Regions from separate parts of the Lacticaseibacillus zeae subsp. silagei genome, predicted to be linked through region 2. Evidence: predicted binding sites of a transcription regulator. Region 2 holds the regulator's gene; the other holds the start of a gene.
What was found. Region 2 encodes CtsR, which represses protease genes until heat stress. Its sites were predicted from a motif close to TTGGTCAAAAAAGGTCAAANA; they were not measured.

Region 1 (7,700 bases), 1.4 Mb from region 2:
TGCAGAAACCAATGAAGCTAAACTGCGTGGCTACAAAAAAGGGCGGTTCAGCTTTAACATCAAAGGTGGTCGCTGTGAAAACTGTAAAGGCGACGGGATCATCAAGATCGAAATGAACTTTTTACCGGACGTTTATGTACCTTGCGAAGTTTGTCATGGCAAACGGTATAATTCCGAAACGCTTGAAGTGACGTACAAAGGCAAGAATATTGCGGAAGTCCTCGACATGACCGTTGAAGAAGCCACCAACTTTTTCAAAAATATTCCAAAGATTCGCCGCAAGTTACAGACGATTGTGGATGTCGGCTTGGGCTATGTGAAGCTTGGTCAAAGTGCTACAACCCTTTCCGGTGGTGAAGCACAGCGGATGAAGCTGGCCAGTGAGTTACAGAAGCTTTCGACCGGTAAGAATTTTTATATTCTGGATGAACCGACGACCGGTTTGCATACCGATGATATTAAGCGGCTGCTGGAAGTGCTGGAACGCTTGGTCGATGAAGGCAACACGGTTTTGGTCATTGAGCACAATCTGGATGTGGTTAAATCTGCCGACTGGGTCATTGATCTGGGTCCTGAAGGCGGAGATGGCGGTGGCCGCGTCATTGCCACAGGCACGCCGGAACAAGTCGCTGAGGTGGCTGATAGCTACACCGGCCAGTACCTCAAACCGGTTCTGATCCGTGACACCAAACGGACCAAAGAAGCGGCTGCCAGCAAGGATGGTAAAGCAAAAAGTGCACCTAAGAAATAAAGCGTTCGATAGTCGCGTTTAAAACCGCGACTATTTATGTACATAAATGAGCAGCGCGGAACCGATTTTTGATAACTTTTTAAAGGTTGCGGATCATGCGTGGCTAGCGGCATTTGCCGGCGTCTTCAAAAATTCCGGTAATTCAATTTATTGAATTGCTTTTTGAAATGGTATGATAGAAATGATTAAGAAAGTAGGGAATAATATGTTAAATCGAAAGAGTTTTGGCTTTGACTGGGGGCAGTTCATCACCGGTATTCTGTTTCTGGTTGCTGCTTTTGTGGTCTTACGGTACCCGTTAGCGACATTAAGGACGGTTACCTTTATCTTTGCTGTCGTTGCCATTATTCGAGGGATTGCGGTTCTTGCGGGCTTTTCCACATTGCGCCAGTTTACCGGTAGATTGGCATGGATTTCCTTGATTATGGGAATTTTTGACCTTGTCATTGGCCTGATTTTCTTATTGAATTCTGGCTTAGGCGTGGCGACGATCACCATGATGTTTGCTATCTGGTTCCTGGTCGATTCTGTCGGCTCATTGTTCAACGTCGGTCATCTGCGCGTTGCCGGCACCGGCTGGTTTGTTGTTTATCTGATTCTGGATATTCTGGCGGTCATTGTTTCGCTGATGCTGTTCATGCAGCCGGTGATTGCGGCAGTGACGCTGGTGACCTTGCTGGCGATGTTCTTCGTCCTGTTCGGCATCGAGTGTATTGTCATCGCCTTTGCTCGACGCAACATTTAAATTGTCCACCAAAAGCCCGAAGGATCGGTGTTTCTAAGCCGGTTCTTCGGCTTTTTTGATTTCGGGAGTCTGTGATGGTAGGAATGACACGCCCGGAATGTTATACTTGATTGAATATGAGCACAAAGGAGCCTTTTATGACTGAAAGTTTGGATCTTGTTATTATCACTGGGATGTCGGGTGCTGGCAAAACCGTTGCAATGCAGGCGTTTGAAGATTTAGGGTATTTTTGCGTTGATAACATGCCGCCAGCGCTGCTTCCTAAGTTCTGGGAACTCGTTAAGGAATCCGGGAAGATCTCAAAGGTTGCACTAGTCGTGGATTTGCGTAGTCGGGCCTTTTATGACCAGATTATCGACATGTTGGCTAATCTGGACAACAACGCTTACGTTCATTCGCGCATTTTGTTCTTAGACGCGACGGATGAAGAACTGGTTTCGCGTTACAAGGAAACCCGCCGTTCCCATCCCTTGGCAATGGAAGGCCGGTTGATGGACGGCATTAAAAAGGAACGCGTGCTACTAACTGAGTTGCGGAATCGAGCGCAAGTCGTGATCGATACCACCACGTTAAGTCCGCGGCAGTTACGGGAAAAGATCTTTTTAAACTTCAAAGAAAATAGCGGTCAGCCAGCCTTTCATATTGAAGTCATGTCATTTGGGTTCAAATACGGGTTGCCGATTGATGCGGACATTGTCATGGATGTCCGGTTCCTGCCTAATCCGTTTTACGTCAAGGCTTACCGGCCAAAAACCGGTTTGGATCAGGAAGTTTATGACTATGTAATGGACAATGAAGATGCCGAAAGCTTCTACAACAAATTTTACGATTTGCTGGCTGAGATCATGCCCAAGTATAAAGCCGAAGGGAAAACCAGTGTGACGATCGCGATCGGTTGCACAGGCGGTCAACACCGAAGCGTTGCGTTTGCGGAGCGCATCGGTAAGGCATTTTCGGATGCGTATGCGGTTGATATTACCCATCGGGACATTAAGAAACATAAGGAGACGGTGAATCGTTCATGAGTCGGGAAACTAAATTTATCCGCGTCATTCGCGGGCGGCGTCCGAAAGTCGTCGTGATTGGCGGCGGAACCGGATTGCCGGTTATCTTGCATAGCCTGCATGAACAGGATGCTGACGTAACGGCGATTGTGACGGTTGCCGATGATGGCGGGTCGTCAGGCACCATTCGCAATTATATTAACGTGGTGCCGCCTGGTGATATTCGCAATGTGCTTGTTGCCTTGTCGGAGTTGCCGAGTCTGTATCTGGATATTTTCCAGTATCGCTTTAACACCACCGATGCGTTTTTTGCCGGCCATGCGATTGGCAACTTAATCATTGCGGCTTTGTCAGAGATGAAAGGCGGTATTTTCCCGGCGGTTCAGCAGCTGAGTGAAATGATGCAGGTGGATGGTCACGTTTATCCTGCCAGCAACACGCCACTCACACTTAATGCCGAATTCACAGATGGAACGAGCCTATCCGGTGAATCCGAAATTACCGCGGCCGGTAAGAATATCAAGCATATTTCCGTCTCCGAAACCGATCCGACTAATGGCGAACCCAAAGCCGTCCATGAAGTCATTGATGCCATTATGGACGCGGACGTGGTCGTGCTGGGGCCCGGCAGTCTGTTTACCAGCATCCTGCCGAACCTGATGATTGGCAATCTGGGTGACGCTGTGAAGAAAACGAAGGCCGAAGTCATTTATATCGTTAACATCATGACGCAAAAAGGCGAAACGCAAAACTTCACCGATGCCGACCATGTCCGGGTCTTGAATGAACAGATGGGTGAGAATTTTGTCGACACTGTGCTCGTCAATATCGAGCCGGTTCCCGAGAATTATCTCGATCACCAAAAGTACAATGAGATTCTGACGCCGGTTAAGCATAATTATCAAGGTTTGCGTGACATGGGCTGTCGCGTGATTTCGGAAGACTTTTTGAAATTGCGTGATCGCGGCGTCTTCCATGATGGCGACAAGGTGGCTAAGGAAATTTTGAATTTAGCCTTTCAAGTGAGTGCGAAAATCCGGAGGTGAGGGCATGGCAAGCTTTGCCAGTATGGTGAAAAAAGAACTGACCCAACTCGAGGTTCATCCTGAACATGCGAAGGCAGAGCTGTCGGCATTGATCCGGATGAACGGCAGCCTGACATTGATGGCCCATCGGTTTGTCTTAAACATTCAAACCGAAAATCCGGCCATTGCTCGGCGAATTTATAGTTTGATTCGCCAGGTTTATCGGCATGAAGCCAACTTGGTCGTTCATCGCAAAATGAAACTCAAGAAAAATTATCAGTACATTGTCCGCCTGACAGAAGGCGTCAATGATATTCTGTCGGACTTGTCAATTTTGGATCCGACGACGATGGCGATTTCGACGACGGTCCCGGCAACGGTTTTGGAAGAACCACAACGGATGCGTTCCTACTTGCGCGGCGCTTTTTTAGCCGGCGGATCGGTGAATAATCCGGAAACATCGCGCTATCATCTGGAAATTTATTCGTTGTATGCCGATCACAATGCCGGCATTTTGAAAATGATGAATCATTTCAATCTGAATGCGCGCACTGTCGAACGCCGAAGCGGCTATATTGTTTATTTAAAAGAAGCCGAAAAAATCGCGGATTTCCTGCAGGTGATCGGGGCGACGAATGCGATGCTTAAGTTCGAAGATGTCCGGATTGTGCGCGATATGCGTAACTCGGTGAACCGTCTCGTTAATTGCGAAACGGCGAATATGAACAAAACCATTGATGCGGCCCAGAAACAAATTGAGAATATCAACTATCTTAAAGATCATGTGGGGTTGGATAACCTGCCAACCAAACTGCGCGAAATTGCCGTTTTGCGCTTAGCCCATCCGGATGTCTCGTTACAGGAGTTGGGCGCCATGGTTCCGGGTGGGACAATTTCGAAGTCAGGCGTCAATCATCGGTTGCGCAAACTCAATCAGATTGCCGAGGGTTACCAGCAACCGGAAGATGCCTAGCAGCTATGATAATTGCAAGATAAGCAAAAAGCCATATTTATAAGATAATGCCTTTGTTTCCTCAAGATAATCGTGTACAATGTAACCGACATCAAGTTATTTGATGTGGGCATTTGAACGACCCAGCTGCCACTTTTAGGATGCTAAAAACTGTCCGGCAGTGCACTGGTTGACGAATGCCACGACAAGAAACATGAGTCAGTTTACATTCGGATTTACAGTGATGTTATTACCAGATGAAGCGGTAATTGTCACGTTCAGCGGGATACAATTGTTGCTTAGGTTTTAGGAGGAAGCACTATGGTCAAACCGATCACGTTAAATGAACAACTTTGTTTTGCAATTTACAAGGCACAGAAACAATATAATCATTTCTATGCTCAGGCATTAGCGCCGTTTAAGTTGACGTATCCGCAGTACATTACGTTGTTGTCGCTATATGAACACGGCACGATGTCGGTTAAGCAGGTGGGCCAAACACTTGAGTTGGACAGCGGTACTTTGACACCGTTAATGAAGCGTCTGGAAAAAGACGGCTGGATCAGCCGCAAACGGTCAACCGAAGATGAACGTCGCGTTGATGTTAGCTTGACGCAAAAGGCTTTGGATGCGCGCGATGAGATTTTTGAACATGTTGGCTCCTGCATGGAATTGATGAATTTGCCGCAAACTGAATATGATCGTATCAAGACTGAGGTAACGCGTGTCGATGAGCATCTGAGTGCTATCGCTGACGACGCCTACCCACAAGTCTGAACGATTTTTATAAGGTCAAAGATTGTGATTAAAATCTTTGACCTTATTTGACTTTAGCAGTATACTTAGCACTGTACTTTAAAGAGTGCTAAAAAACGATTTTCAGGAGGTTAGGACATGCTAGTACCTACCGTCGTTGAACAAACCAGTCGTGGCGAACGCGCTTACGACATTTACTCACGTCTATTAAAAGACCGGATCATCATGTTGTCCGGTGAAGTAAACGATCAAATGGCAAACTCGGTCATCGCCCAGCTACTTTTTCTTGATGCACAGGATTCTGAAAAGGACATTTACCTTTACATCAACAGTCCCGGTGGTGTAATCACCAGCGGCTTGGCGATGCTTGATACCATGAACTTCATCAAGTCCGATGTTCAGACCATTGCTATTGGGATGGCTGCATCCATGGCATCTGTCCTGTTAGCCGGTGGCACGAAAGGCAAGCGCTTTGCTTTGCCGAATTCGACCATTTTGATCCATCAGCCTTCAGGTGGTGCCCAAGGTCAGCAAACCGAAATCGAAATTGCGGCCGAAGAAATTTTGAAGACCCGTAAAAAGATGAATCAGATCCTGGCCGATGCAACAGGCCAGACAGTTGAGCAAATCAAGAAGGATACTGAACGTGATCACTATATGAGCGCTCAGGAAGCCAAGGATTACGGCTTGATTGATGATATTCTGGTTAATAAGAATAATCAAAAATAAGGTTTAAACGAATTGGCACACCGCTGTTGTAGTAGCGGTGTGCTTTTATTTTGGTGGGGGAAAAAGGTGTCGAAGAAGAGTCTTAAGAAAATGGAGACCATCAGATTGCCGTCGAATTGAAGTGATAAGCTCTTAAGGGCAATCCGGTTCCGAAACGCGATCCCCGGCGCAGAAGCCTGCGTGTAAGGACCTTGGTCGCAATGGCAAGGAGCGCCATCACGACCAAGGCCGCTTACACTCCGGCTTCTAACCGCGCCGGCTCACGCTCTACATAAAAAGACTTGCAAATTACCTCCTGATTGAGTAATATAATTAGGTACTTGCGCGGTTAGTGTAATGGATCGCACGTGAGATTCCGGTTCTCGAAATCCGGGTTCGACTCCCGGGCTGCGCAGAATTCCAGTCATATGGAAAATACCGAAAATAGAAAAGTCCGCTATGGCGGGCTTTTTGTTTGCCATAATGTGTTTGTAGGACGCAAATGTCGCTGATCAGCATAGCCCTTTTTAGGCTAAGAAAACGCCAAATGAAATCGTTCCCTCACCAAATGGCAGTTTCGCTTGAAAAATGCTCAAAACAGAACAAGCAGTGATGAAAGAACCCATGACTGGCTGTGTGTAGGCTGTTGAAATAGATCGAAATACAGTGCATGAAAATTTCATTAGAAGCAAGCCGAAACCCCTGATATCAAAAAGCCGCAGCGAGGTTGCCAAAACTGGTAAATGCCGAACATTTGAACCATTCTTGAAGTAGATGTTCAAACTTAACCGGTTTTGTGATTACTTTAAGACGATTTAGGCAACAGACTTGCGATAAAGCGGAACCCCTGCTACAATTGGTTTTGTTGGTAAGGGAAAACAGCAAACGTTGGGTTCCTAATTTTTTTCAGCTTGCTGGGTCGGCAAACGACTCGGAGGGACGTGAAATGACCCATTAAAGAAGGACGTGCCTTATGCATACTGAACTTGCGTGGCTCAAAGCGATCGCGCCTGATCTGATGGGCGTCGTCACTAAACGCTATCAGGTCCTTCAATTTATTAACTGGATGGCACCGGTTGGCCGGCGAACGTTAGCCGAACAAATGAAGATTTCAGAACGCGCATTACGTACAGAAACAGATTTTTTGCGCGGGCAGGGGCTTTTAGAGAGCTCGAAATCTGGCATGGTGTTGACAGCTAAAGGGTTAGAAACTTTTCACGGCCTCGATCATTTGATGAATCAGTTGCTGGGAATCAAAGATGATGAAAAGCGACTGGCAACGCATCTTGGTATCGACCATTGTCTGGTCGTTTCCGGGGATGCAGATCAGAGTAGTCGGGTTCTTGATGAACTTGGCAAAACGTTGAATTCAACCTTACAATTACTGTTACCGCCTGGGCATTTAACGATTGCCGTTATGGGTGGCACAACGATGGCACATTTAGCCACGCAGTTAACTTTTCAGCTATCTGCGGGCCGTGAACTGTCGTTTGTCCCTGCACGGGGTGGCCTCGGTGAAGCCGTGACCATTCAGGCCAACTCGATTGCGGCCGCAATGGCAGAAGCAACCGATAGCAAATATCGAGCTTTATATGTTCCTGAGAATCTAAGCTCGGAGTCCTATGAGTCCTTAATCAAAGAGCCGTCGGTAAGAGAGGTTTTAAACCTTATCGACAAAGCTCAGGTAGTGATTCATAGTGTGGGCGATGCGCTGGTCATGGCTAAGCGCCGTGGCATGTCGCCTGATACGATCAGCATG
Region 2 (7,700 bases):
AAGGCCATGATACGTAGCCGAACTGAGAGGTTGATCGGCCACATTGGGACTGAGACACGGCCCAAACTCCTACGGGAGGCAGCAGTAGGGAATCTTCCACAATGGACGCAAGTCTGATGGAGCAACGCCGCGTGAGTGAAGAAGGCTTTCGGGTCGTAAAACTCTGTTGTTGGAGAAGAATGGTCGGCAGAGTAACTGTTGTCGGTGTGACGGTATCCAACCAGAAAGCCACGGCTAACTACGTGCCAGCAGCCGCGGTAATACGTAGGTGGCAAGCGTTATCCGGATTTATTGGGCGTAAAGCGAGCGCAGGCGGTTTTTTAAGTCTGATGTGAAAGCCCTCGGCTTAACCGAGGAAGCGCATCGGAAACTGGGAAACTTGAGTGCAGAAGAGGACAGTGGAACTCCATGTGTAGCGGTGAAATGCGTAGATATATGGAAGAACACCAGTGGCGAAGGCGGCTGTCTGGTCTGTAACTGACGCTGAGGCTCGAAAGCATGGGTAGCGAACAGGATTAGATACCCTGGTAGTCCATGCCGTAAACGATGAATGCTAGGTGTTGGAGGGTTTCCGCCCTTCAGTGCCGCAGCTAACGCATTAAGCATTCCGCCTGGGGAGTACGACCGCAAGGTTGAAACTCAAAGGAATTGACGGGGGCCCGCACAAGCGGTGGAGCATGTGGTTTAATTCGAAGCAACGCGAAGAACCTTACCAGGTCTTGACATCTTTTGATTACCTGAGAGATCAGGTTTCCCCTTCGGGGGCAAAATGACAGGTGGTGCATGGTTGTCGTCAGCTCGTGTCGTGAGATGTTGGGTTAAGTCCCGCAACGAGCGCAACCCTTATGACTAGTTGCCAGCATTGAGTTGGGCACTCTAGTAAGACTGCCGGTGACAAACCGGAGGAAGGTGGGGATGACGTCAAATCATCATGCCCCTTATGACCTGGGCTACACACGTGCTACAATGGATGGTACAACGAGTTGCGAGACCGCGAGGTCAAGCTAATCTCTTAAAGCCATTCTCAGTTCGGACTGTAGGCTGCAACTCGCCTACACGAAGTCGGAATCGCTAGTAATCGCGGATCAGCACGCCGCGGTGAATACGTTCCCGGGCCTTGTACACACCGCCCGTCACACCATGAGAGTTTGTAACACCCGAAGCCGGTGGCGTAACCCTTTTAGGGAGCGAGCCGTCTAAGGTGGGACAAATGATTAGGGTGAAGTCGTAACAAGGTAGCCGTAGGAGAACCTGCGGCTGGATCACCTCCTTTCTAAGGAAACAGACATTAAGTCTGACGGAAACCTGCACACACGAAACTTTGTTTAGTTTTGAGAGGATGACCTCTCTTTTTACGCCTATCGGGCCTATAGCTCAGTTGGTTAGAGCGCACGCTTGATAAGCGTGAGGTCGATGGTTCAAGTCCATCTAGGCCCATCAAGCGTTCGCTTGTTAATTGAACAACCCTTATGGGGGATTAGCTCAGCTGGGAGAGCGCCTGCTTTGCAAGCAGGAGGTCATCGGTTCGATCCCGTTATCCTCCATTGGCCGTCAGGCCAGTTCACCGACGCAAGTCGGCGACTTTGTTCTTTGAAAACTGGATATCATTGTTGTAAATGTTTTAAATTGCCGAGAACACAGCGTATTTGTATGAGTTTCTAATATAGAAATTCGCATCGCATAACCGCTGACGCAAGTCAGTACAGGTTAAGTTACAAAGGGCGCACGGTGGATGCCTTGGCACTAGGAGCCGATGAAGGACGGAACTAATACCGATATGCTTCGGGGAGCTATAAGTAAGCTTTGATCCGGAGATTTCCGAATGGGGGAACCCAGTACACATCAGTGTATTGCCTGCAAGTGAATTCATAGCTTGTCGGCGGCAGACGCGGGGAACTGAAACATCTCAGTACCCGCAGGAAGAGAAAGAAAACTCGATTCCCATAGTAGCGGCGAGCGAAGTGGGAAGAGCCCAAACCGAGAAGCTTGCTTCTCGGGGTTGTAGGACTGGACATCGGAGTTACCAAAGTTCGACGTAGTCGAAGTCAGCTGGAAAGCTGCGCCATAGAAGGTGAAAGCCCTGTAAACGAAACGGCGGACCCTCCGTCCAGGATCCTGAGTACGGCGGAACACGTGAAATTCCGTCGGAATCCGGGAGGACCATCTCCCAAGGCTAAATACTCCCTAGTGACCGATAGTGAACCAGTACCGTGAGGGAAAGGTGAAAAGCACCCCGGAAGGGGAGTGAAACAGTTCCTGAAACCGTGTGCCTACAATTAGTCAAAGCCCGTTAAGGGGTAATGGCGTGCCTTTTGTAGAATGAACCGGCGAGTTACGTTTGCCTGCGAGGTTAAGATGAAAAGTCGGAGCCGGAGCGAAAGCGAGTCTGAACAGGGCGAATGAGTAGGCAGATGTAGACCCGAAACCAAGTGACCTACCCATGACCAGGTTGAAGGTGTGGTGAAACACACTGGAGGACCGAACCCATGTATGTTGAAAAATGCTGGGATGAGTTGTGGGTAGCGGTGAAATTCCAAACGAACTTGGAGATAGCTGGTTCTCTCCGAAATAGCTTTAGGGTTAGCCTCGGAGGATGGATCATGGAGGTAGAGCACTGTTTGAACTAGGGGCCCATCAAGGGTTACTGAATTCAGATAAACTCCGAATACCATCGATCTTACTCCGGGAGTCAGACAGTGAGCGATAAGGTCCATTGTCGAAAGGGGAACAGCCCAGATCACCAGTTAAGGTCCCTAAATTTATGCTAAGTGGAAAAGGATGTGGCGTTGCACAGACAACTAGGATGTTGGCTCAGAAGCAGCCACCATTTAAAGAGTGCGTAATAGCTCACTAGTCGAGTGGCACTGCGCCGAAAATATACCGGGGCTAAGCATAATACCGAAACTGTGGGTGCACCCGTAAGGGTGCGCGGTAGGAGAGCGTTCTAAGGGCGTTGAAGGTCGATCGTGAGGACGGCTGGAGCGCTTAGAAGTGAGAATGCCGGCATGAGTAGCGAAAGATCAGTGAGAATCTGATCCACCGTATGACTAAGGTTTCCTGGGGAAGGCTCGTCCTCCCAGGGTTAGTCGGGATCTAAGGCGAGGCCGCAAGGCGTAGTCGATGACAAGCAGGTTGAGATTCCTGCACTAGTTTATTTTGTTTAAGCGATGGAGGGACGCAGGAGGCTAAGGAAAGCGCACGGCTGGAAAAGTGCGTCCAAGCCGCAAGTCTGGTGGCGAGTGAAATGCTTGCGACCATAAGGACAAGCGGTGATGGGGAGCGAAATTAAAGTAGCGAAGTTCCTGATGTCACACTGCCAAGAAAAGCTTCTAGTGAGAAATAAACTACCCGTACCGCAGACCGACACAGGTAGTCGAGGAGAGTATCCTCAGGTGAGCGAGCGAACTCTCGTTAAGGAACTCGGCAAAATGACCCCGTAACTTCGGAAGAAGGGGTGCTGACCGCAAGGTCAGCCGCAGTGAATAGGCCCAAACAACTGTTTATCAAAAACACAGGTCTCTGCTAAATCGAAAGATGATGTATAGGGGCTGACGCCTGCCCGGTGCTGGAAGGTTAAGAGGATGAGTTAGCGCAAGCGAAGCCCAGAATTGAAGCCCCAGTAAACGGCGGCCGTAACTATAACGGTCCTAAGGTAGCGAAATTCCTTGTCGGGTAAGTTCCGACCCGCACGAAAGGCGTAATGATTTGGGCACTGTCTCAACGAGAGACTCGGTGAAATTATAGTACCCGTGAAGATGCGGGTTACCCGCGACAGGACGGAAAGACCCCATGGAGCTTTACTGTAGCTTGATATTGAGTGTTGGTACCGCTTGTACAGGATAGGTAGGAGCCGTAGAGATCGGAACGCTAGTTTCGATGGAGGCGTTGGTGGGATACTACCCTAGCTGTATGAACACTCTAACCCGCGCCACTGATCGTGGCGGGAGACAGTGTCAGGTAGGCAGTTTGACTGGGGCGGTCGCCTCCTAAAATGTAACGGAGGCGCCCAAAGGTTCCCTCAGAATGGTTGGAAATCATTCGCAGAGTGTAAAGGTAGAAGGGAGCTTGACTGCGAGACTGACAAGTCGAGCAGGGACGAAAGTCGGGCTTAGTGATCCGGTGGTTCCGTATGGAAGGGCCATCGCTCAACGGATAAAAGCTACCCTGGGGATAACAGGCTTATCTCCCCCAAGAGTCCACATCGACGGGGAGGTTTGGCACCTCGATGTCGGCTCATCGCATCCTGGGGCTGTAGTCGGTCCCAAGGGTTGGGCTGTTCGCCCATTAAAGCGGTACGCGAGCTGGGTTCAGAACGTCGTGAGACAGTTCGGTCCCTATCCGTCGCGGGCGCAGGAAATTTGAGAGGAGCTGTCCTTAGTACGAGAGGACCGGGATGGACGTTCCGCTGGTGTACCAGTTGTGCCGCCAGGCGCATCGCTGGGTAGCTATGAACGGAAGGGATAAACGCTGAAAGCATCTAAGTGTGAAGCCCCCCTCGAGATGAGATTTCCCATTCCTATATGGAAGTAAGACCCCTGAGAGATGATCAGGTAGATAGGCTGGAAGTGGAAGTGCAGCGATGCATGGAGCGGACCAGTACTAATCGGTCGAGGACTTAACCAAGTAGAGCGTGAGCAGGAGCGCTTAGAAACCGGAGCATAAGCGGGCCTGAGTTCGTTGGCCGGGTTTTGGCCAATGGACTCAGGGTCCTTATGTGGAGGTTTCTGCGACTGCGAACGCGTTTCGATGAAATACGCCGATTCTCAGCAAAGTAAACAACCAACAATGATAGCCAGTTTTGAGAGCGCAAAGTTCTCATAAGTGTGGTGGCGATAGCAAGAAGGATACACCTGTTCCCATGCCGAACACAGAAGTTAAGCTTCTTCACGCCGAGAGTAGTTGGTGGGAAACTGCCTGCGAGGGTAGGAAGCTGCCACGCTTACATATGGAGGATTAGCTCAGTTGGGAGAGCGTCTGCCTTACAAGCAGAGGGTCACAGGTTCGAGCCCTGTATCCTCCATTGAGCCGTTAGCTCAGTTGGTAGAGCAACTGACTTTTAATCAGTGGGTCGACAGTTCGAGCCTGTCACGGCTCATTTAACCCACCTTTTGCGGGTGTGGCGGAACTGGCAGACGCGCTAGATTTAGGTTCTAGTGGTTTTTGACCGTGGGGGTTCGAGTCCCTTCACCCGCATCGTATCTTGAATGGAATGCTCGGGTCTTTGAAGGCCGCTCCTCGGTCATAATTGAATAGGTTTGATATGCGGAAGTAGTTCAGTGGTAGAACATCACCTTGCCATGGTGGGGGTCGCGGGTTCGAATCCCGTCTTCCGCTTTTCACTTTATGCCGGGGTGGCGGAATTGGCAGACGCACAGGACTTAAAATCCTGCGGTCAGTGATGACCGTACCGGTTCGATCCCGGTCCTCGGCATTTTGTTGAAGCACCCATAGCGCAACTGGATAGAGTGTCTGACTACGAATCAGAAGGTTGTAGGTTCGACTCCTACTGGGTGCATCGTCGATCGCCTATGAAGCTAAGCTGGCGCCGATCAATTGAATATGCGGTATGCGGAAGTAGTTCAGTGGTAGAACATCACCTTGCCATGGTGGGGGTCGCGGGTTCGAATCCCGTCTTCCGCTTTACCGGGAAGTAGCTCAGCTTGGTAGAGCACTACGTTCGGGACGTAGGGGTCGCAAGTTCGAATCTTGTCTTCCCGATTCTTGGATCACGAAAAATCGTGGTCCTTTTTTCGTTTTCAAATGCAGAAATTTGTATAAACTGACCAATGCCAGTATAATGTGTAATAGTCAAGATTGGTCAAAGTCAAAAAGGATTGAACGACATGCAGCGTGAGAATATTTCGGACATTATTGAGGCTTATCTAAAAACGATACTGGCACAGGAGGCCGCCGTTGAAATACGGCGAGCCGAGATTGCGCGTCGTTTTAATTGCGTTCCTTCGCAAATCAATTATGTCATTAAGACCCGGTTCACACCGGCTCGCGGCTACATTGTCGAGAGTAAACGTGGTGGCGGGGGCTACATTCGCATCGTGAAGGTCAAATTGACAGATGATCAGGATCTCATTCAAATCATGCGGCAGCACATTCCCAAGCGCTTGCGGTTACGCGATGCACGTGATTTGATTCAGGAACTGTTTGACAATGGCCTTATTTCCCAGCAATCAGGTAATTTGTTGTTGGCGGTCATGAATCATGAGACTTTGGGCATTCTTGATCAAGGGACAGAAGAGCATTTACGGTCGCGCATGTTCCTTGCATTTTTGGATCGTTTGCGGTATGAAAGATAGAACAGTTTATAATTAGTTTTCTAAAAAGGAGCGTGCTTATGGACAACTTATTTACCCCTAGTGCTAAAAATGTTTTGCTTTTAGCCCAGGAACAAGCGAAGTATTTCCATCATCATGCTGTAGGCACTGAACATTTGCTTATGGCGCTGGTTATGGAAAAAGATGGAATCGCTGGTAAGACGCTGCGTCAGTTAGGGGTCACAGAGAATGATGTCCATGACGAGATCGAGCGCTTCACAGGGTATGGAACTGTTGATGCCGCCGGTCAAGCTAGCGATAGTTATTTGCCTTATTCACCTAAAGGTAAGGAAATTCTGGCGTTTGCCGGCGACGAAGCAAAGCGCTTAGGTGCTTTGAAGATCGGCACCGAGCATATTCTGCTGGGGTTGCTTCGTGAAGACGATATTTTAGCCGCGCGGATTCTCCAGAATCTGGGGCTTAGTCTTTCGAAGACGCGACAAATGGTGTTTAAGAAGATGGGCATTGCGGACACGGCTGCCAAACGCCGACCAATGGCGCGTGGCGGTGCCCGCCAAGATAGCCAAGGGACCCCGACACTTGACGGCCTTGCGCGCGATTTGACTCAAATGGCGCGGGAAAATCGGATGGATCCGGTGGTCGGCCGCGAAAAGGAAGTTCGGCGTTTGATTCAGATTCTGGCCCGGCGCACCAAGAACAACCCTGTGTTGATTGGTGAACCAGGTGTCGGGAAAACCGCGATTGCGGAAGGCTTTGCCGAAAAGATTGTCGCGGGCAAAGTTCCGGATGACATGCTGAATAAGCGACTGATGATGCTTGATATGGGCTCACTGGTTGCTGGCACGAAGTATCGTGGTGAATTTGAAGATCGCCTGAAGAAAATCATTGATGAGATTTATAAAGATGGCAATGTCATTTTGTTCATTGATGAATTGCATACGCTAATCGGTGCGGGGGGTGCTGAAGGTGCCATTGACGCTTCCAACATTCTCAAGCCGGCCTTAGCTCGTGGCGAGTTGCAGTTGATCGGGGCAACAACCTTAGACGAATATCAAAAGTATATTGAAAAAGATGCTGCTTTGGAACGGCGGTTTGCGACCATCCAAGTCGATGAACCAACGGAGGAAGAAGCAGAACAGATTTTGAAAGGGCTGCGTCCACGGTATGAGGCGCATCATGGCGTCACCATTACTGATGAAGCTTTGCATGAAGCAGTTGTTTTGTCCTCACGTTACATTACAACGCGCTTCCTGCCTGACAAGGCGATCGATTTAGTTGACGAAAGTGCTGCCAAGGTACGATTGGACAAAGCTAATGTCGAAACCAAATCCGACAAGCTTCAGGACGAATTGGCTAAGTTAGTCGCCGACAAAGAAGACGCGATTGATCATCAAGACTTCGAAACAGCGG

Region 1: the regulator CtsR is predicted to act here: its motif matches at 5,289-5,309, upstream of clpP (ATP-dependent Clp endopeptidase proteolytic subunit ClpP).

What each region holds. Positions count from the first base shown of each region.
Region 1 is NZ_CP132484.1:928,932-936,631, forward strand. It holds gene uvrA (excinuclease ABC subunit UvrA) at 1-751, shown strand, start outside; gene LACZS1_RS04450 (HdeD family acid-resistance protein) at 957-1,496, shown strand; gene rapZ (RNase adapter RapZ) at 1,634-2,521, shown strand; gene LACZS1_RS04460 (gluconeogenesis factor YvcK family protein) at 2,518-3,546, shown strand; gene whiA (DNA-binding protein WhiA) at 3,551-4,498, shown strand; gene LACZS1_RS04470 (MarR family winged helix-turn-helix transcriptional regulator) at 4,799-5,254, shown strand; gene clpP (ATP-dependent Clp endopeptidase proteolytic subunit ClpP) at 5,372-5,962, shown strand; tRNA gene LACZS1_RS04480 (tRNA-Arg) at 6,285-6,356, shown strand; gene LACZS1_RS04485 (sugar-binding transcriptional regulator) at 6,915-7,700, shown strand, end outside.
Region 2 is NZ_CP132484.1:2,561,809-2,569,508, reverse strand. It holds rRNA gene LACZS1_RS11945 (16S ribosomal RNA) at 1-1,273, shown strand, start outside; tRNA gene LACZS1_RS11940 (tRNA-Ile) at 1,364-1,437, shown strand; tRNA gene LACZS1_RS11935 (tRNA-Ala) at 1,472-1,544, shown strand; rRNA gene LACZS1_RS11930 (23S ribosomal RNA) at 1,706-4,623, shown strand; rRNA gene rrf (5S ribosomal RNA) at 4,823-4,939, shown strand; tRNA gene LACZS1_RS11920 (tRNA-Val) at 4,948-5,020, shown strand; tRNA gene LACZS1_RS11915 (tRNA-Lys) at 5,023-5,095, shown strand; tRNA gene LACZS1_RS11910 (tRNA-Leu) at 5,111-5,193, shown strand; tRNA gene LACZS1_RS11905 (tRNA-Gly) at 5,263-5,334, shown strand; tRNA gene LACZS1_RS11900 (tRNA-Leu) at 5,346-5,431, shown strand; tRNA gene LACZS1_RS11895 (tRNA-Arg) at 5,442-5,515, shown strand; tRNA gene LACZS1_RS11890 (tRNA-Gly) at 5,569-5,640, shown strand; tRNA gene LACZS1_RS11885 (tRNA-Pro) at 5,645-5,718, shown strand; gene LACZS1_RS11880 (CtsR family transcriptional regulator) at 5,844-6,311, shown strand; gene LACZS1_RS11875 (ATP-dependent Clp protease ATP-binding subunit) at 6,350-7,700, shown strand, end outside.